One region of the Shigella dysenteriae genome, then DNA from elsewhere that is predicted to be linked to it. Evidence: predicted binding sites of a transcription regulator. Region 1 holds the regulator's gene; each other region holds the start of a gene.

Region 1 (5,148 bases):
GGATGTGATGCGTTTTGCACCGTCGCTGGTGGTGGAAGATGCGGATATCGATGAAGGGATGCAACGTTTCGCCCACGCGGTGGCGAAGGTGGTTGGGGCGTAAATACGAAGCATCAGGCAAAAGATGTCGGATGCGGCGTGAATGCCTTATCCGATGGTTTAGCCTGCATTACGCCTTCGAATCCCGCAACTTGCGACTCAGCCAAATCCCGTGATGCGGTCGCTGACGCCATGCCATCGACGAAATGGTGTGCATGGTGTTCAGATGACCAATAACCCGCTGTAAATGCTGCTCCAGCGTACCTGCCGCGCCTTCGTGCGGCTGCATCTCCGGCGCATCCATGATATTGGCATCGCCAGAACTACCCGGTTCGTCATACTCCAGTCGCTGCTGACAACGCTGAATGGCGATTTCACAAGACTGTAAATACTCTTGTGCCAGTTCAGGTGGCAATGCCCGGTGTTCCCGCGCCAGCGTGGTCATGGCATTAATATGCTCAACAATAAACTGGCTGTGCGTTACCCACAGTTTCATATCTGCCAGATAATGGCTGTTGAACGCTGGTTCCTGCATCGCCTGATTCAATGAGTTATACAGAGTGTTATGTGCCTGATTTACCCGCATTCGCTGCCAGGCCAGTGGCGTAGGTTGCGGATCCTCGCTCAGAATCAAGCGAATCGCTTCCTGATAGGCTTCTAAAGCGTCATGGGCGTTTTTACGCAATAACCCGCTCTGCCACTGCGGCCACAGCCAGACGGTACCACCGAAAGCAATTAAACAACCAATAATGGTATCGATAAGACGCGGAAGGATGTACTGCTCACCGTTCAGCCACAACAGTTGCAGGGTATACACTGCGGTAATAGTAAAACCGACCGTCGCCCAGCCGTAGTTTTTGCGCAATATCAGGTAGCTGGCAAGGGTGGTAATCAGCATCAAGGTCAGGGTGTAACCTTCGGGAATTTTAAAGTGCAGCGCCACGCCCGCAATGATTAACCCGACCACGGTTCCCACGGAGCGATTCACAATCCTCAGACGGGTTGCACCATAGCCATTTTGCGTCACCAGCAATACCGTCATCAGGATCCAGTACGACTTCGGCAGATGCAGCGCGGTGCCCATCAGGCTGGCAACGCTTAACATCACACTGAGTCGTCCGGCATTGCGTAGCGCCGGAGACTTTAGTGACAGATAACTTTTCAGCGCCGGAAGTAACGGCATTCGCCGCTGTTTATCGGCCAGTAAGTCACGGGCATAGAGCGGTTTTTGGGTGCGCAGCACGCGGGCGATGCGGCTGAAATGCCAGTAGCAGAATTGCCCAACCGGATTATCCGGATGCTGGCGGGCGATTTTTTCCAGTGCGCCAATTTGCTTTTCCATCGTAAAACGCGTTGGCAGGCGATGGTAAAGAATGTCATCAGCCAGCACGCGCAGGCGAGCGGCGACGGTTTGCGCATTCCAGCGGATAACTTCTTCCGCATGGCTACGCTCGACCAGCTTTTGCACCTCTTCCGGCTGATGCAAACTGACCGAAATATGTTCCTGTAAATCCAGCGCCTCCTGGAAAATACGCAGCATCCGCTTGTAATCAGTATTATTTTGCGCGGAAAGCATATGCATTTGCTGATAGCACTGGGTAATTAGATCGACCGCTTTTTGCTGGCGCACCAGCAGCGGCGGCAGCGCTTTTTCAGGGTCGGTGTGCTGGGTAAGCAGGCTGTATTTGGCTTCACAATAATCTGCCAGTTCACGGTACAGCAGACTTAGTGACTCGCGCAGCGGTTGTTCGCGCCAGATCCAGAACCAAAACCAGTTAAACAATCCGTACCAGAGAGTGCCCAACGCATAGATGAGCAACGGTTCCCAGACCGGCATGTATCCCGCCAGACTGAGGGTAAAAATGGCTGCCAGCAGCGATGCGGGAAGCAATTTTGCGTGCAATGGCCCCAACTCAGCAGTGACGCCAAGTACCAGCGTTAATCCGGTCAGCAAAAAGGGCAGGGGAACATCTTTTGCCAGTAGCAGCTGTGTCAGTAAGCTACAGGTGGCAAACAGCGACGCACCAATGATTAAGCGTTTGAAAAAACGTTTATGAGGCGTATCAAGGCCCGCAATATTGCAACAGGCAGGAACGAGAGAGAAGAGCAGACCGAATCGTAATTCGCCAAGCATTAACCCAACGGCCACGGGCAAACATAGCACCAGCGTTTGTCGAAGTGCATAGTTGATATCGGGGTGATAAATCAGTCTGCGCCACATCGGGGGAAACAAAATGGCGCGCTACCAGGTAACGCGCCACTCCGACGGGATTAACGAGTGCCGTATACGACGATGGTTTTACCGTGTGCGGAGATCAGGTTCTGATCTTCAAGCATCTTCAGAATGCGTCCCACGGTTTCACGAGAACAGCCGACAATCTGACCGATTTCCTGACGGGTAATTTTGATTTGCATACCGTCCGGGTGAGTCATAGCGTCTGGTTGTTTTGCCAGATTCAGCAGAGTCTGTGCAATGCGGCCCGTCACGTCGAGGAACGCCAGGTTGCCTACTTTCTCTGAAGTGACTTGCAGACGACGCGCCATCTGTGCAGACAGACGCATCAGAATGTCCGGGTTTACCTGAATCAATTGGCGAAATTTTTTGTACGAAATTTCAGCCACTTCACAGGCGGTTTTCGCACGTACCCATGCGCTACGTTCCTGGCCCTCTTCAAACAGGCCCAGTTCGCCAATAAAATCACCCTGATTCAGATAGGAGAGGATCATTTCTTTACCCTCTTCGTCTTTGATCAGCACTGCCACAGAGCCTTTAACGATGTAGTACAGCGTTTCCGCTTTTTCACCCTGGTGAATAAGCGTGCTCTTGGATGGGTACTTATGAATGTGGCAATGAGACAAGAACCATTCGAGAGTCGGGTCTGTTTGCGGTTTGCCAAGCACCATGCGCGGTTATCCTCTGTTATAAGCTTTCTCCAGAGCCAGATAACGCCGCTGTCTCTGGATTGCCGAAATATGCTTCCCGCTACCTGGGAAGGGGCTATCAACTGTACTGCACGGTAATGTGACGTCCTTTGCATACATGCAGTACATCAATGTATTACTGTAGCATCCTGACTGTTTTAGCATAGCTTTCGCTTTGTGTCTCCTGGTGTCTCGCTTCAGCATGACCCAGGTCGCCTTCCGTTGCGCGATTTGGTTAGTACGCGTACTCTGTCAGGAAAATTGACGCAGTGGAGTAGCAAAAATGCAAGCGCGAGTGAAGTGGGTCGAAGGGTTAACTTTTCTGGGCGAATCCGCCTCTGGTCATCAGATTTTAATGGACGGCAACTCAGGCGATAAAGCACCAAGTCCGATGGAAATGGTGTTGATGGCGGCGGGTGGTTGCAGTGCCATCGATGTGGTTTCGATCCTGCAAAAAGGGCGTCAGGATGTGGTCGATTGTGAAGTAAAATTGACCTCTGAACGCCGCGAAGAGGCACCACGCCTGTTTACGCACATTAATCTACATTTTATCGTCACCGGTCGCGACCTGAAAGACGCAGCGGTTGCGCGTGCGGTTGATCTCTCTGCCGAGAAATATTGTTCAGTGGCGTTGATGCTGGAAAAAGCGGTGAATATTACTCACTCGTATGAAGTGGTTGCCGCGTGATTTAACTATCCCGTTGTGAAGCCGGATAGTATTTTATCCGGCGTAATAGCAGAGTTACTCGATTTTCTTTCCTTCCATCAATCGTTGCACCAGCGGCAGCATAATTAATTCCATTGCCAGACCCATTTTGCCGCCGGGCACCACTAACGTATTGATGTGGGAAATGAATGAGCCTTGCAACATCGCCAGCAGCCAGGGGAAATCGATCCCTTCCAGATTACGAAAATGGATCACCACAAAGCTTTCATCCAGCGACGGGATACCTTTTGCCGCGAACGGGTTTGAAGTGTCGACGGTGGGAACGCGCTGGAAGTTAAGATGGGTGCGGGAAAACTGCGGTGTGATGTAGTTGATATAGTCTTCCATTGAACGCACTACTGAGTCCATCACTGCTTCTCGTGAGTGCCCGCGCTCGCTGGTGTCGCGGATCAGTTTTTGAATCCACTCAAGGTTAACGATAGGCACCACGCCGACCAGTAAGTCCACATGCTGCGCAACGTTATGCTGTGGCGTGACTACGCCGCCGTGTAAACCTTCATAAAACAGTACATCAGTGGGTTCTGGTAAAGGTTGCCAGGGGGTGAATGTTCCCGGTACCTGATTCCAGGGTACGGCTTCATCGTAGGTATGCAGATATTTGCGAGATTTCCCTTTGCCGCTCTGACCGTATTCAATGAAGGTTTGTTCCAGCAGGCCGAAGTCGTTCGCTTCGGGGCCGAAGTAGCTGATATGCCGCCCGGCGTCGCGCGCTTTGCGGATCGCCATGTCCATTTCCGGGCGGGTGTAACGGTGAAAACTGTCGCCTTCCACCTCGGCTGCATGCAGATTTAACTGGGCGAATATTTTACGAAACGCGAGGCTGGTGGTGGTGGTCCCCGCGCCGCTGGATCCTGTTACCGCAATGACCGGATGTTTGGCAGACATAGTAACTCCATGACTTAGCTATCATTATTATCTCGTCCGCCGACGGTTGCAGGTTATTCGCGAAACTGACTGCGCGGCATGATATTGACCGTTTCGTGCAGCTCTGACCATACCAGCACCGCTTCTCCGCACTGTAGCTGGCGTTTGACGTCGGCGACTTTCTGTTCAAGTGTACGCTCATGTTCACCATAATCGGTGCCTTCACGTAACACAAAGCTTTCAATTAAATTTTCCAGCGTTTCGGGGGAGAGGTCTTGCCACGGAATCAACATGATTTCGCCTCCAGATACGTTGTTAACCAGTCAGGAATGCGTGACTCCAGCCACATTTGCGGATGAAGTAATGTACCGCCAATAAAGCCAACATGACCGCCATGTTCAGTCAGTTGATACTCCACCTGCGGGGGGAGACTTTCCGGTTTCGGGATCACCTGATGATCCATAAACGGATCGTCTTTAGCGTGAATAATCAGCGTCGGTTTGGCGATCCGGTTCAGCATCGGCATGGCGCTACACTGACGATAATAGTCGATAGCGTCAGCGTAGCCGTGAATCCTGGCGGTGATGAGATCGTCA
Region 2 (5,148 bases), 2.4 Mb from region 1:
ATTTCGAGCGTCTCTCAACCAACTACTTTTTTGCTGATTTCTGGCTGGGCGAAACCATCGCCAACGGTCCATTTGTGCATTATCCCAACGAAAAATGGTTCCCACTGACCGAAAATGACGATGTGCCAGAAGGGCTGCTCGATGACCGTCTGCGCGCATTTTACGATCCGGAGAATGAATTGACCGGCAGTATGCTGATTGACCTACAATCCGGTAACGAAGATCGTGGTATTTGCGGTCTGCCGTTTACGCGCCAGTCCGACAATCAGACCGTTTATATTCCGATGAATATCATTGGTAACCTGTACGTTTCTAACGGTATGTCCGCTGGCAATACCCGCAACGAAGCACGCGTTCAGGGGTTGTCCGAAGTTTTCGAACGCTACGTGAAAAACCGCATTATTGCTGAAAGCATCAGCTTGCCGGAAATCCCGGCAGACGTGCTGGCGCGTTACCCAGCGGTGGTTGAAGCGATCGAAACACTGGAAGCAGAAGGTTTCCCGATCTTCGCATATGATGGTTCCCTTGGCGGCCAGTATCCGGTGATTTGCGTGGTACTGTTTAATCCTGCTAACGGCACCTGCTTTGCCTCTTTCGGTGCGCATCCTGATTTTGGCGTAGCACTGGAACGTACCGTGACCGAGCTGCTGCAAGGTCGTGGCCTGAAAGATTTGGATGTGTTTACTCCGCCAACCTTCGATGATGAAGAAGTCGCTGAACATACCAACCTCGAAACGCACTTTATCGATTCCAGCGGTTTAATCTCCTGGGACCTGTTCAAGCAGGATGCCGATTATCCGTTTGTGGACTGGAATTTCTCCGGCACCACGGAGGAAGAGTTCGCCACGCTGATGGCTATCTTCAACAAAGAAGATAAAGAAGTTTATATTGCCGATTACGAGCATCTGGGCGTTTATGCTTGCCGTATTATCGTGCCTGGCATGTCCGATATTTATCCGGCTGAAGATTTGTGGTTAGCGAATAACAGTATGGGTAGTCATCTGCGCGACACCATTCTCTCGCTACCAGGCAGCGAGTGGGAAAAAGAAGATTACCTGAACCTTATCGAGCAACTGGATGAAGAAGGTTTTGATGACTTTACCCGCGTGCGTGAGCTGTTGGGTCTGGCGACCGGGTCGGATAACGGTTGGTACACCCTGCGTATCGGTGAATTAAAAGCCATGCTGGCGCTGGCTGGTGGCGATCTGGAACAGGCTCTGGTCTGGACCGAATGGACGATGGAGTTTAACTCATCGGTATTCAGCCCGGAACGCGCCAACTATTATCGCTGCCTGCAAACGTTGTTATTACTGGCACAGGAAGAAGATCGCCAGCCGCTGCAATATCTGAATGCGTTTGTTCGCATGTACGGCGCAGATGCCGTGGAAGCCGCCAGTGCGGCAATGAGCGGCGAAGCGGCGTTTTATGGCTTGCAACCAGTAGATAGCGATCTGCACGCGTTTGCTGCACATCAGTCGCTGTTGAAGGCCTACGAAAAGCTGCAGCGCGCCAAAGCAGCATTCTGGGCAAAATAAAATCAAATAGCCTACGCAATGTAGGCTTAATGATTCGTCTGAGTTATATTACGGGGCGTTTTTTTAATGCCCCGCTTTACATATATTTGCATTAATAAAATAATTGTAATTATAAGGTTAAATATCGGTAATTTGTATTTAATAAATACGATCGATATTGTTACTTTATTCGCCTGGTGCTCCCTTTTAATTAACTGTTTTAGCGGAGGATGCGGAAAAAATTCAACTCATTTGTTAATTTTTAAAATTTATTTTTATTTGGATAATCAAATATTTACTCCGTATTTGCATAAAAACCATGCGAGTTACGGGCCTATAAGCCAGGCGAGATATGATCTATATCAATTTCTCATCTATAATGCTTTGTTAGTATCTCGTCGCCGACTTAATAAAGAGAGAGTTAGTGTGAAAGCTGACAACCCTTTTGATCTTTTACTTCCTGCTGCAATGGCCAAAGTGGCCGAAGAGGCGGGTGTCTATAAAGCAACGAAACATCCGCTTAAGACTTTCTATCTGGCGATTACCGCCGGTGTTTTCATCTCAATCGCATTCGTCTTCTATATCACAGCAACCACTGGCACAGGCACAATGCCCTTCGGCATGGCAAAACTGGTTGGCGGCATTTGCTTCTCTCTGGGGCTGATTCTTTGTGTTGTCTGCGGAGCCGATCTCTTTACTTCCACAGTGTTGATTGTTGTTGCTAAGGCGAGTGGGCGCATAACCTGGGGTCAGTTGGCTAAAAACTGGCTAAATGTCTATTTTGGCAACCTGGTCGGCGCACTGCTGTTTGTACTTTTAATGTGGCTTTCCGGCGAGTATATGACCGCAAATGGTCAATGGGGACTAAACGTCCTACAAACCGCCGACCACAAAGTGCACCATACTTTTATTGAGGCCGTCTGCCTTGGTATCCTGGCAAACCTGATGGTATGTCTGGCAGTATGGATGAGTTATTCTGGCCGCAGCCTGATGGACAAAGCGTTTATCATGGTGCTGCCGGTCGCGATGTTTGTTGCCAGCGGTTTTGAGCACAGTATCGCAAACATGTTTATGATCCCGATGGGTATTGTAATCCGCGACTTCGCATCTCCGGAATTCTGGACCGCTGTCGGTTCTGCACCGGAAAATTTTTCTCACCTGACCGTGATGAATTTCATCACTGATAACCTGATTCCGGTTACGATCGGTAATATTATCGGCGGTGGTTTGTTGGTTGGGTTGACATACTGGGTCATTTACCTGCGTGAAAACGATCACCATTAATGGTTGTCGAAGTACGCAGTAAATAAAAAATCCACTTAAGAAGGTAGGTGTTACATGTCCGAGCTTAATGAAAAGTTAGCCACAGCCTGGGAAGGTTTTACCAAAGGTGACTGGCAGAATGAAGTAAACGTCCGTGACTTCATTCAGAAAAACTACACTCCGTACGAGGGTGACGAGTCCTTCCTGGCTGGCGCTACTGAAGCGACCACCACCCTGTGGGACAAAGTAATGGAAGGCGTTAAACTGGAAAACCGCACTCACGCGCCAGTTGACTTTGACACCGCTGTTGCTTCCACCATCACCTCTCACGACGCTGGCTACATCAACAAAGCGTTGGAAAAAGTTGTTGGTCTGCAGACTGAAGCTCCGCTGAAACGTGCTCTTATCCCGTTCGGTGGTATCAAAATGATCGAAGGTTCCTGCAAAGCGTACAACCGCGAACTGGACCCGATGATCAAAAAAATCTTCACTGAATACCGTAAAACTCACAACCAGGGCGTGTTCGACGTTTACACTCCGGACATCCTGCGTTGCCGTAAATCCGGTGTTCTGACCGGTCTGCCAGATGCTTATGGCCGTGGCCGTATCATCGGTGACTACCGTCGCGTTGCGCTGTACGGTATCGACTACCTGATGAAAGACAAATACGCTCAGTTCACCTCTCTGCAGGCTGATCTGGAAAACGGCGTAAACCTGGAACAGACTATCCGTCTGCGCGAAGAAATCGCTGAACAGCACCGCGCTCTGGGTCAGATGAAAGAAATGGCTGCGAAATACGGCTACGACATCTCTGGTCCGGCTACCAACGCTCAGGAAGCTATCCAGTGGACTTACTTCGGCTACCTGGCTGCTGTTAAGTCTCAGAACGGTGCTGCAATGTCCTTCGGTCGTACCTCCACCTTCCTGGATGTGTACATCGAACGTGACCTGAAAGCTGGCAAGATCACCGAACAAGAAGCGCAGGAAATGGTTGACCACCTGGTCATGAAACTGCGTATGGTTCGCTTCCTGCGTACTCCGGAGTACGATGAACTGTTCTCTGGCGACCCGATCTGGGCAACCGAATCTATCGGTGGTATGGGCCTCGACGGTCGTACCCTGGTTACCAAAAACAGCTTCCGTTTCCTGAACACCCTGTACACCATGGGTCCGTCTCCGGAACCGAACATGACCATTCTGTGGTCTGAAAAACTGCCGCTGAACTTCAAGAAATTCGCCGCTAAAGTGTCCATCGACACCTCTTCTCTGCAGTATGAGAACGATGACCTGATGCGTCCGGACTTCAACAACGATGACTACGCTATCGCTTGCTGCGTAAGCCCGATGATCGTTGGTAAACAAATGCAGTTCTTCGGTGCGCGTGCAAACCTGGCGAAAACCATGCTGTACGCAATCAACGGCGGCGTTGACGAAAAACTGAAAATGCAGGTTGGTCCGAAGTCTGAACCGATCAAAGGCGATCTCCTGAACTACGATGAAGTGATGGAGCGCATGGATCACTTCATGGACTGGCTGGCTAAACAGTACATCACTGCACTGAACATCATTCACTACATGCACGACAAGTACAGCTACGAAGCCTCTCTGATGGCGCTGCACGACCGTGACGTTATCCGCACCATGGCGTGTGGTATCGCTGGTCTGTCCGTTGCTGCTGACTCCCTGTCTGCAATCAAATATGCGAAAGTTAAACCGATTCGTGACGAAGACGGTCTGGCTATCGACTTCGAAATCGAAGGCGAATACCCGCAGTTTGGTAACAACGATCCGCGTGTAGATGACCTGGCTGTTGACCTGGTAGAACGTTTCATGAAGAAAATTCAGAAACTGCATACCTACCGTGACGCTATCCCGACTCAGTCTGTTCTGACCATTACTTCTAACGTTGTGTATGGTAAGAAAACGGGTAACACCCCAGACGGTCGTCGTGCTGGCGCGCCGTTCGGACCGGGTGCTAACCCGATGCACGGTCGTGACCAGAAAGGTGCTGTAGCGTCTCTGACTTCCGTTGCTAAACTGCCGTTTGCTTACGCTAAAGATGGTATCTCCTACACCTTCTCTATCGTTCCGAACGCACTGGGTAAAGACGACGAAGTTCGTAAGACCAACCTGGCAGGTCTGATGGATGGTTACTTCCACCACGAAGCATCCATCGAAGGTGGTCAGCACCTGAACGTTAACGTGATGAACCGTGAAATGCTGCTTGACGCGATGGAAAACCCGGAAAAATATCCGCAGCTGACCATCCGTGTATCTGGCTACGCAGTACGTTTCAACTCGCTGACTAAAGAACAGCAGCAGGACGTTATTACTCGTACCTTCACTCAATCTATGTAATTAGATTTGACTG
Region 3 (5,148 bases), 1.5 Mb from region 1:
AGACAGCGTACGGGTGACGCTTTGCGGATTGTTCGGATAAACCATTCCATAACCGAAGCCGTTACCGCGCGCCTGATGTTTTTTCGCATATCGATAGAGGTACTTCCACAGTACCGGCGTCAGGATATATTTCGCCTCGACCATCGGGTCCAGCAGCTGCGCCAGCGTCACTCGCTGCGCAGGGAAACATCCGCTGATATCACGCAGAGTAAAATCGGCTTTCAGATTAAGATCGCGACGAAAACCCACCAGCACGATGCGTTCACGGTGCTGCGGCAGAAAATGTTTACCATCGATGATTTTCGGATCGTCCGGCCCGTTATCTTCTGCATCAGCCACGTCATAGCCCAGTTCGTCCAGCGTCTGCATGATGATGCGGAACGTTTTACCCTGGTCGTGGCTTTTCAGGTTTTTGACGTTTTCGAGCACAAACATCGCCGGACGACGCGCGTCGATAATGCGCACCACATCAAAGAACAGCGTGCCCTGAGTATCGCAGGCAAAACCGTGCGCCCGCCCGAGCGAGTTCTTTTTCGATACGCCAGCCAGCGAAAATGGCTGACATGGGAAACCGGCCAGTAAAACATCGTGTTCAGGAATGTGTTGACGAATATGTTCCGCCGCCGCCTCATCACTCACGCCTTCTTTATGGCTGAGGGTGATGTCGCGGATATCTTCATTAAAATGATGCGTCGCCGGGTCGCAATAATGGTTGGCTTTATAAGTGCGTACCGCATGTTTGTTCCATTCGCTGGTAAACACGCACTGTCCGCCAATCGATTCAAAACCGCGACGGATACCGCCAATTCCGGCAAATAGATCGATAAAGCGAAACGCATAATGCGGATGATGTGCCGGTGGTTTGGGTAACAACGTTTGCAGATGGGCGAACTCTTTCTCACTTAAACGGTGCCATGCCGAGTCATTCGCCAGCGCACGTTTTAAAATTGCCGCGCTCCAGTGATTCTCACCCACACCATTAAGCTGCGCCACCAGCGTTTTAACATCATAAATTTGCAGCAGTTTCTCCAGCATTGCCTGTGCGGCATTCCCGGTGCTGTATGAATCGGTTACTGATATATTTTCCTGCATAGATTTAACCGGCCATCTGAGATGGCCGACAGGTTAACATAATTACAGCCATTTAGGGCCACGCGCTCAGCCCGCGGGTGAAAACGCATCTATCACCTTGTGATCGACACCTTCATTCTCCCCCGCCAGTTCGGCACTGAGCTTCGCCATAAACTCGACTAAAAAATGCGCGTTGTGCTGCGCCAGCTGCTTGCCTCTTACGGTTTGCATGGTTTGCGGTAGCTTCAGCAACTTAGTCTGGAAATGATCCAGCGCGTAACGTTTATCATCAAGCGGGCGATGCTGTGCGAGCGGATCTTCGGCATCAAACAGCGCCACGCCCAATGCCCCTGAAACGGCAAACACACGTGCCAGGCCAATCGCCCCCAGGGCTTCCAGCCGATCCGCATCCTGGACAATTTTAGCTTCCGTGGTTAAGGGGGCGATTTGCGCGCTGAAACTGTGAGCGGCAATGGCATGACAAACGGCCTCAATTTTCTCCGCCGGAAATTGCACGAACTCTTCACGGAGCAGGCGACGCGTCTCTTCTGCCGCCAGGATTGAAGAACGCTGCCGTTGCGGATGATTTTTCGCCAGGCTCACAATATCGTGGAAATAACAGGCTGTTAAAATCACCAGCATATCGACATCGTCATCTGCCGCCAGCTTCTGTGCCGTAGCCCAGACGCGGCGAAAATGACACACGTCATGGGCCGCGTCCTGGTGCTGATGATGGTTTTTCAACCAGTTTTCGAACTGTGCCTGCCAGTGTTGTAAGTCCATACGCGCTCCGTTGCCAAAGAGTCGCCACCTTAGCAGTTTTTATTCATAGCGTCTGCTACGTGCGGGACGAGGTCGGGTGTACCAGGCAATGCTGCCTAACAATGCCCCGACCAGAGCCATAAATAAAAATCCGACCAGTGCCCCTAACCACTTTCCCGCGGTAGAGCCTAAATCGCTTTCAAATCCCGACACGGGGGCATCGGGGATCCGGCTAATCACCCAGATGTAACGCGCCATTGCCCAGACGAAATAGCCACACCATGTATAGAAAGCCCACAAAGCCAGTTTGCCGCCAGGGCTGCGAGAGAGTCTCTCTTCCATCTTTGTCGAACCGTATTCCATTTTGAGATAACCCGGAAAATTCAGACTTAGTACTATTATGTGATAAAAGTCACATTTTTCCACATTGAATGAGCCAGTCAAGACTCAATCATTTTTTGAACAAATAGATAAATTATGCGCAACGGCAGTGAATACAGGAAAAATCGTTTTGAGCGATTTTATTTATCTTTGATATCGGCTTTATTAATTCATTTAATCAATATATTAGCACTGAATACAATTATACCTTTTTATTTTTCTGTGTCATGATGCCTCCGTTATTAGCCTTTTATCGTCTTGTTTATATTTTTTGGGCCGGCATGATGCCGGCTTTTTTTTATGCCTTCATTAATGTGCTCGTGATCACACCAGCCGTTTAGCGCAACAATCATTGATACTCCCTATCTTTCCGTTCAACTCATAACTTATTGATATGCATTTATAATCTTCATGAATATTTATATTTGGAATTCATAATTCTGAATTATATTAAATAGATTAGAAACATTTTGAAATCTTTTAAATATATTTGTTACATGTAATCTTTAAAATAAAATGAACTTCATAGAATAGTATCCAAATGTGCTTTTTTTTGGATAACGGCACTTATTGATATATTCATGAAGATTATAATCACAAGGGAATACATAATGAAAAGAAAAGTTCTGGCAATGCTGGTCCCGGCGTTATTAGTTGCTGGCGCAGCAAATGCGGCTGAAGTCTATAATAAAGATGGCAATAAACTGGATTTGTACGGAAAAGTAGCGGGTCTGCACTACTTCTCTGATGACTCTGGCAGTGATGGCGACATGTCATATGCCCGTATCGGTTTCAAAGGTGAAACCCAGATCGCTGACCAGTTCACTGGTTATGGTCAGTGGGAATTTAACATTGGCGCAAACGGTCCTGAAAGCGACAAGGGTAATACCGCAACGCGTCTGGCATTTGCAGGTTTCGGCTTTGGTCAGAATGGTACTTTCGACTATGGTCGTAACTACGGTGTCGTATATGACGTAGAAGCATGGACCGATATGCTGCCAGAATTTGGTGGAGATACCTATGCTGGCGCTGACAACTTCATGAACGGTCGTGCTAACAGCGTAGCAACCTATCGTAACAATGGTTTCTTTGGTCAAGTTGATGGTCTGAACTTTGCACTCCAGTATCAGGGTAACAACGAGAAAAGCGGATTATTTGATCAAGAAGGTTCAGGTAACGGTAATGGACGTAAACTTGCTAAAGAGAACGGCGACGGTTACGGTATGTCCACTTCCTATGACTTTGACTTTGGTTTAAGTCTGGGCGCTGCTTACTCTAACTCTGACCGTACCGACAATCAGGTTCACAAAGGTACTCATAACACTCGTTATGGAGATCGCTTCGATGCAACTGCTGGCGGTGAAACAGCAGAAGCATGGACCGTTGGTGCTAAATACGACGCTAATAACGTTTACTTAGCAGCTATGTATGCTGAAACCCGTAACATGACTGGTTACGGTGATGCTGATGCCATCGCTAACAAAACCCAAAACTTTGAAGTTGTTGCTCAGTATCAGTTCGACTTCGGTCTGCGCCCGTCCATCGCTTACCTGCAATCTAAAGGTAAGGATTTAGGCGGTGTAAATAGTGATAACTTCGACAGCCAGGGTAATCATCATTACACCAACAAAGATCTGGTTAAATATGTTGATATTGGTATGACCTACTACTTCAACAAAAACATGTCCACTTATGTTGATTACAAAATCAACCTGCTGGACAACGACGACGACTTCTACAAAGAAAACGGCATCGCTACCGATGATATCGTGGCTGTGGGCTTAGTCTACCAGTTCTAATCAGCCAACGCGCCGCGGCGTGTTACTGTAAAACTGAACACTAGCCTGAGTTCGTCCCTCATCGAACTCAGGCTTTTTTATTGGCATTTCATCTCCATCTGCGGCACACGCAATTGCCGAAGCATATCGATACAGCACCTTAGCCTGCCCCTCCTGGCACAATAACATCAACCAGCTACTCTTCAAGCTAACACCCAAATGCATTTCTTTATGAATTAATCCGTAACAAACACGCGGTGATGCTGCCAACTTACTGATTTAGTGTATGATGGTGTTTTTGAGGTGCTCCAGTGGCTTCTGTTTCTATCAGCTGTCCCTCCTGTTCAGCTACTGACGGGGTGGTGCGTAACGGCAAAAGCACCGCCGGACATCAGCGCTATCTCTGCTCTCACTGCCGTAAAACATGGCAACTGCAGTTCACTTACACCGCTTCTCAACCCGGTACGCACCAGAAAATCATTGATATGGCCATGAATGGCGTTGGATGCCGGGCAACCGCCCGCATTATGGGCGTTGGCCTCAACACGATTTTCCGCCATTTAAAAAACTCAGGCCGCAGTCGGTAACCTCGCGCATACAGCCGGGCAGTGACGTCATCGTCTGCGCGGAAATGGACGAACAGTGGGGATACGTCGGGGCTAAATCGCGCCAGCGCTGGCTGTTTTACGCGTATGACAGGCTCCGGAAGACGGTTGTTGCGCACGTATTCGGTGAACGCACTATGGCGACGCTGGGGCGTCTTATGAGCCTGCTGTCACCCTTTGACGTGGTGATATGGATGACGGATGGCTGGCCGCTGTATGAATCCCGCCTGAAGGGAAAGCTGCACGTAATCAGCAAGCGATATACGCAGCGAATTGAGCGGCATAACCTGAATCTGAGGCAGCACCTGGCACGGCTGGGACGGAAGTCGCTGTCGTTCTCAAAATCGGTGGAGCTGCATGACAAAGTCATCGGGCATTATCTGAACATAAAACACTATCAATAAGTTGGAGTCATTACCCAAACACGCTTCCCATATAGAAATATTTGCAAAAATAGTGCATGAAATAAGCTTTTTCTCTACCAATCCGCGATATAAATATTCATCAGCACCACAATATTCCACAGCACTAAATCTCTCTCCGCCGCCCCG
Region 4 (5,148 bases), 2.3 Mb from region 1:
AGTGCACAGGTATGGATCAACGTGAACTTCGTCCGGGATCTCTTTTTTCAGCTTCTGGAACAATTCGATCGGCATGTTGTTATACGTCATGTCGATTTCACCACTACGGTAGCGGTTAACATCGGTAACTTCAGAAGCAATAGGCAAATAGGTTACCTGGTTAATAACGGTTTTCGCGTTGTTCCAGTAGGTTGGGCTGCGTTCAAGAACGATTCGTTCGTTTACGACCCAATCTTTTAAGGTATAGGCACCGTTGGTGACGATATTACCAGGCTGGGTCCATTTTTCGCCGAATTTCTCGATAGCGGCTTTTGGCACCGGTGAAGTTGATGGGTGAACAAGTAATTTATAGAAGTACGGAACGGGTTCACTTAAGGTGACTTCTAATGTGTGATCATCAATAGCTTTCACGCCGAGATCGGTAATCGGTTTTTTCCCTTCAAGAATTTCATCAATACCGGCGATATGCCCATATTGCAGATAACTGGCATACGGAGAAGCGGTGTTCGGATCAACAGAACGTTGCCAGCTATACACAAAGTCTTGTGCTGTGACTGGCGTGCCATCAGACCATTTCGCATCTTTACGCAAATGGAAGGTCCAGACTTTCGCGTCTTTATTATCCCAGGATTCAGCGACGCCAGGTGCCGGATGGCCGTCAAGATCGCTGACCAGTAAGCCTTCAAACAGGTCTCGGCTGATATTAGACTCCGGAACACCTTCAATTTTGTGCGGATCTAATGACTGAACTTCTGAACCATTGTTACGTACCAGCGTTTGTTTTTCCGCCAGTGTGACGCCTGCGGGTACATCAGCTGCCAGCGCGACATTCCCTGCCATTAGCGCAGCCAGAACGCCAGCTGCTACTAAACTTCTCTTGGTGATGTTGGTCATTGTTTTTTGGACTCCCTCATTATAATTACTGGTATTAACCAGCATGTGTAATCCCGGATTGGGACCCTGCACAGGCTCGGAGACTTTCTGCTGTCAGGTTACTTTATCGTTACGGATTGCTATCACCGACTTTATTTATTCTGGTGATTCAGACGATCACCTTATGTCGATTCGTACTGTGTCTCCCCTGTCGAGACACATTATTCTTTCACGACGCTCTTTAATTGTTAATTATTCTCATTACCAATAAAGAATCGCCTGGCGGTTGCCCGGAAAGTACCAAATGCGCTTCTTACTCGCCAATACATTTTGCAAAATTGTTAAGCAATTCTCTTTTATTGACCGTATCAGAATCTATAGCTTGCATCCATGTCTTAACAAACATCTTTCAATTCAATCAAATAGAGATTGGTTAAGCATGTCTATCTTTTCTGATTACAGTTCCAGTAGTGAAATGCACAATAATTTAACAATTGATTATTATTTAGCACTTTCCTCTACCAAAGGCAGTGGAATTACTAATATCATTTCAATTATTCTTCAGCAAGCCCAGGATTATGATGTGGCGAAAATAACATGATGGTGAGGAGAAGCAGTTAAGGAAATCCTTATAACTAACTGTAATTTGAGAAGAATATTTTTACCTATTCCTTTTGCTTTTGATAACTGGGCGGGAACAAAGTAAAAATAATGACGAAGTAAACGGAGCATGGCAGCTCCGTTTCATTTGAAAGGAATTAATTAAGCAGGCCGGGGAAAATCCCCTTAATACCAGTAACGATAAATTCAATCCCCAATGCCATCAGCAATAGCCCCATAATACGCGTAATCACGTTGATGCCGGTCTGGCGTAAAACCCGTACCAGCCACGGTGCCATGCGGAACAATCCCCAACAACATAAAGCGAACAATGCAATAGCCACAAAGAAACCAAACAGATAGCTAATGCTGTGATAACGCGTACCCCAGACGATGGTAGAACTGATCGCCCCTGGCCCCGCCATCAACGGCAACGCCAGTGGCACCACACCAATGCTTTCACGTACCGCGGTTTCTGATTTTTCTTGCTTGTTCTGTTTATCCTCGCCAAGCTTGCCGCTGATCATCGACATCGCTATCGTCACCACCAGGATGCCCCCGGCGATACGGAACGAATCAATTGATATACCAAAAAGTTGCAGAATCGTGTCGCCGAGAAAAAGCGAGATCCACAAGATAATGGCCACAGACAGGTTGGCTGTAAGGTTAGTTTTGTTTCGCGCTGCCGCTGTCTGATAACTGGTCATGCTGATAAAGACGGGAATAATCCCTACCGGGTTGACCAGCGCAAATAACCCGATGAAAAATTTGAAGTAAACGGGAAAATCAAAAAGGGTCTGAATCACGGTTAGCTCCGAAGCAAAAGCCGGATAATGTTAGCCATAAATAAGGTTGAAAAGACGCGCTGACAATACGCCTTTTGACAGCATTTTTCACCTCCTAACTACTTAAAATTGCTATCATTCGTTATTGTTATCTAGTTGTGCAAAACATGCTAATGTAGCCACCAAATCATACTACAATTTATTAACTGTTAGCTATAATGGCGAAAAGCGATGCTGAAAGGTGTCAGCTTTGCAAAAATTTGATTTGGATCACGTAATCAGTACCCAGAAGTGAGTAATCTTGCTTACGCCACCTGGAAGTGACGCATTAGAGATAATAACTCTAATGTTTAAACTCTTTTAGTAAATCACAGTGAGTGTGAGCGCGAGTAAGCTTTTGATTTTCATCGGTTAAGCAAATCATCACCGCACTGACTATACTCTCGTATTCGAGCAGATGATTTACTAAAAAAGTTTAACATTATCAGGAGAGCATTATGGCTGTTACTAATGTCGCTGAACTTAACGCACTCGTAGAGCGTGTAAAAAAAGCCCAGCGTGAATATGCCAGTTTCACTCAAGAGCAAGTAGACAAAATCTTCCGCGCCGCCGCTCTGGCTGCTGCAGATGCTCGAATCCCACTCGCGAAAATGGCCGTTGCCGAATCCGGCATGGGTATCGTCGAAGATAAAGTGATCAAAAACCACTTTGCTTCTGAATATATCTACAACGCCTATAAAGATGAAAAAACCTGTGGTGTTCTGTCTGAAGACGACACTTTTGGTACCATCACTATCGCTGAACCAATCGGTATTATTTGCGGTATCGTTCCGACCACTAACCCGACTTCAACTGCTATCTTCAAATCGCTGATCAGTCTGAAGACCCGTAACGCCATTATCTTCTCCCCGCACCCGCGTGCAAAAGATGCCACCAACAAAGCGGCTGATATCGTTCTGCAGGCTGCTATCGCTGCCGGTGCTCCGAAAGATCTGATCGGCTGGATCGATCAACCTTCTGTTGAACTGTCTAACGCACTGATGCACCACCCAGACATCAACCTGATCCTCGCGACTGGTGGTCCGGGCATGGTTAAAGCCGCATACAGCTCCGGTAAACCAGCTATCGGCGTAGGCGCGGGTAACACTCCGGTTGTTATCGATGAAACTGCTGATATCAAACGTGCAGTTGCATCTGTACTGATGTCCAAAACCTTCGACAACGGCGTAATCTGTGCTTCTGAACAGTCTGTTGTTGTTGTTGACTCTGTTTATGACGCAGTACGTGAACGTTTCGCAACCCACGGCGGCTATCTGTTGCAGGGTAAAGAGCTGAAAGCTGTTCAGGACGTTATCCTGAAAAACGGTGCGTTGAACGCGGCTATCGTTGGTCAGCCAGCCTATAAAATTGCTGAACTGGCAGGCTTCTCTGTACCAGAAAACACCAAGATTCTGATCGGTGAAGTGACCGTTGTTGATGAAAGCGAACCGTTCGCACATGAAAAACTGTCCCCGACTCTGGCAATGTACCGCGCTAAAGATTTCGAAGACGCGGTAGAAAAAGCAGAGAAACTGGTTGCTATGGGTGGTATCGGTCATACCTCTTGCCTGTACACTGACCAGGATAACCAACCGGCTCGCGTTTCTTACTTCGGTCAGAAAATGAAAACGGCTCGTATCCTGATTAACACCCCGGCTTCTCAGGGTGGTATCGGTGACCTGTATAACTTCAAACTCGCACCTTCCCTGACTCTGGGTTGTGGTTCCTGGGGTGGTAACTCCATCTCTGAAAACGTTGGTCCGAAACACCTGATCAACAAGAAAACCGTTGCTAAGCGAGCTGAAAACATGTTGTGGCACAAACTTCCGAAATCTATCTACTTCCGCCGTGGCTCCCTGCCAATCGCGCTGGATGAAGTGATTACTGATGGCCACAAACGTGCGCTCATCGTGACTGACCGCTTCCTGTTCAACAATGGTTATGCTGATCAGATCACTTCCGTACTGAAAGCAGCAGGCGTTGAAACTGAAGTCTTCTTCGAAGTAGAAGCGGACCCGACCCTGAGCATCGTTCGTAAAGGTGCAGAACTGGCAAACTCCTTCAAACCAGACGTGATTATCGCGCTGGGTGGTGGTTCCCCGATGGACGCCGCGAAGATCATGTGGGTTATGTACGAACATCCGGAAACTCACTTCGAAGAGCTGGCGCTGCGCTTTATGGATATCCGTAAACGTATCTACAAGTTCCCGAAAATGGGCGTGAAAGCGAAAATGATTGCTGTCACCACCACTTCTGGTACAGGTTCTGAAGTCACTCCGTTTGCGGTTGTAACTGACGACGCTACTGGTCAGAAATACCCGCTGGCGGACTATGCGCTGACCCCGGATATGGCGATTGTCGACGCCAACCTGGTTATGGACATGCCGAAGTCCCTGTGTGCTTTCGGTGGTCTGGACGCAGTAACTCACGCCATGGAAGCTTATGTTTCTGTACTGGCATCTGAGTTCTCTGATGGTCAGGCTCTGCAGGCACTGAAACTGCTGAAAGAATATCTGCCAGCGTCCTACCACGAAGGGTCTAAAAATCCGGTAGCGCGTGAACGTGTTCACAGTGCAGCGACTATCGCGGGTATCGCGTTTGCGAACGCCTTCCTGGGTGTATGTCACTCAATGGCGCACAAACTGGGTTCCCAGTTCCATATTCCGCACGGTCTGGCAAACGCCCTGCTGATTTGTAACGTTATTCGCTACAATGCGAACGACAACCCGACCAAGCAGACTGCATTCAGCCAGTATGACCGTCCGCAGGCTCGCCGTCGTTATGCTGAAATTGCCGACCACCTGGGTCTGAGCGCACCGGGCGACCGTACTGCTGCTAAGATCGAGAAACT

What was found. Region 1 encodes CRP, which controls carbon source genes, mostly activating them, when cyclic AMP is high. Its sites were predicted from a motif close to ATGTGANNNNNNTCACAT; they were not measured.
Region 2: focA (formate transporter FocA) is a predicted target of CRP. The motif match lies at 1,865-1,882, and genes of this name have one in related genera.
Region 3: drpB (cell division protein DrpB) is a predicted target of CRP. The motif match lies at 2,234-2,251, and genes of this name have one in related genera.
Region 4: adhE (bifunctional acetaldehyde-CoA/alcohol dehydrogenase) is a predicted target of CRP. The motif match lies at 2,517-2,534, and genes of this name have one in related genera.

What each region holds. Positions count from the first base shown of each region.
Region 1 is NZ_CP055055.1:4,367,941-4,373,088, reverse strand. It holds gene argD (bifunctional acetylornithine/succinyldiaminopimelate transaminase) at 1-103, shown strand, start outside; gene HUZ68_RS20980 (YccS/YhfK family putative transporter) at 170-2,260, opposite strand; gene crp (cAMP-activated global transcriptional regulator CRP) at 2,311-2,943, opposite strand; gene HUZ68_RS20970 (OsmC family protein) at 3,245-3,649, shown strand; gene HUZ68_RS20965 (phosphoribulokinase) at 3,704-4,573, opposite strand; gene HUZ68_RS20960 (YheU family protein) at 4,627-4,845, opposite strand; gene HUZ68_RS20955 (hydrolase) at 4,839-5,148, opposite strand, start outside.
Region 2 is NZ_CP055055.1:1,735,824-1,740,971, reverse strand. It holds gene ycaO (30S ribosomal protein S12 methylthiotransferase accessory factor YcaO) at 1-1,535, shown strand, start outside; gene focA (formate transporter FocA) at 1,941-2,798, shown strand; gene pflB (formate C-acetyltransferase) at 2,853-5,135, shown strand.
Region 3 is NZ_CP055055.1:2,850,051-2,855,198, forward strand. It holds gene dcm (DNA-cytosine methyltransferase) at 1-1,092, opposite strand, end outside; gene HUZ68_RS13800 (phosphohydrolase) at 1,159-1,854, opposite strand; gene drpB (cell division protein DrpB) at 1,894-2,175, opposite strand; gene ompC (porin OmpC) at 2,826-4,013, shown strand; one part of gene HUZ68_RS13815 (IS1-like element IS1B family transposase) at 4,304-4,553, shown strand; one part of gene HUZ68_RS13815 (IS1-like element IS1B family transposase) at 4,553-5,001, shown strand.
Region 4 is NZ_CP055055.1:2,114,280-2,119,427, reverse strand. It holds gene oppA (oligopeptide ABC transporter substrate-binding protein OppA) at 1-894, opposite strand, end outside; gene HUZ68_RS10170 (hypothetical protein) at 1,178-1,474, shown strand; gene ychE (NAAT family transporter YchE) at 1,632-2,279, opposite strand; gene ychE (protein YchT) at 2,310-2,363, opposite strand; gene adhE (bifunctional acetaldehyde-CoA/alcohol dehydrogenase) at 2,756-5,148, shown strand, end outside.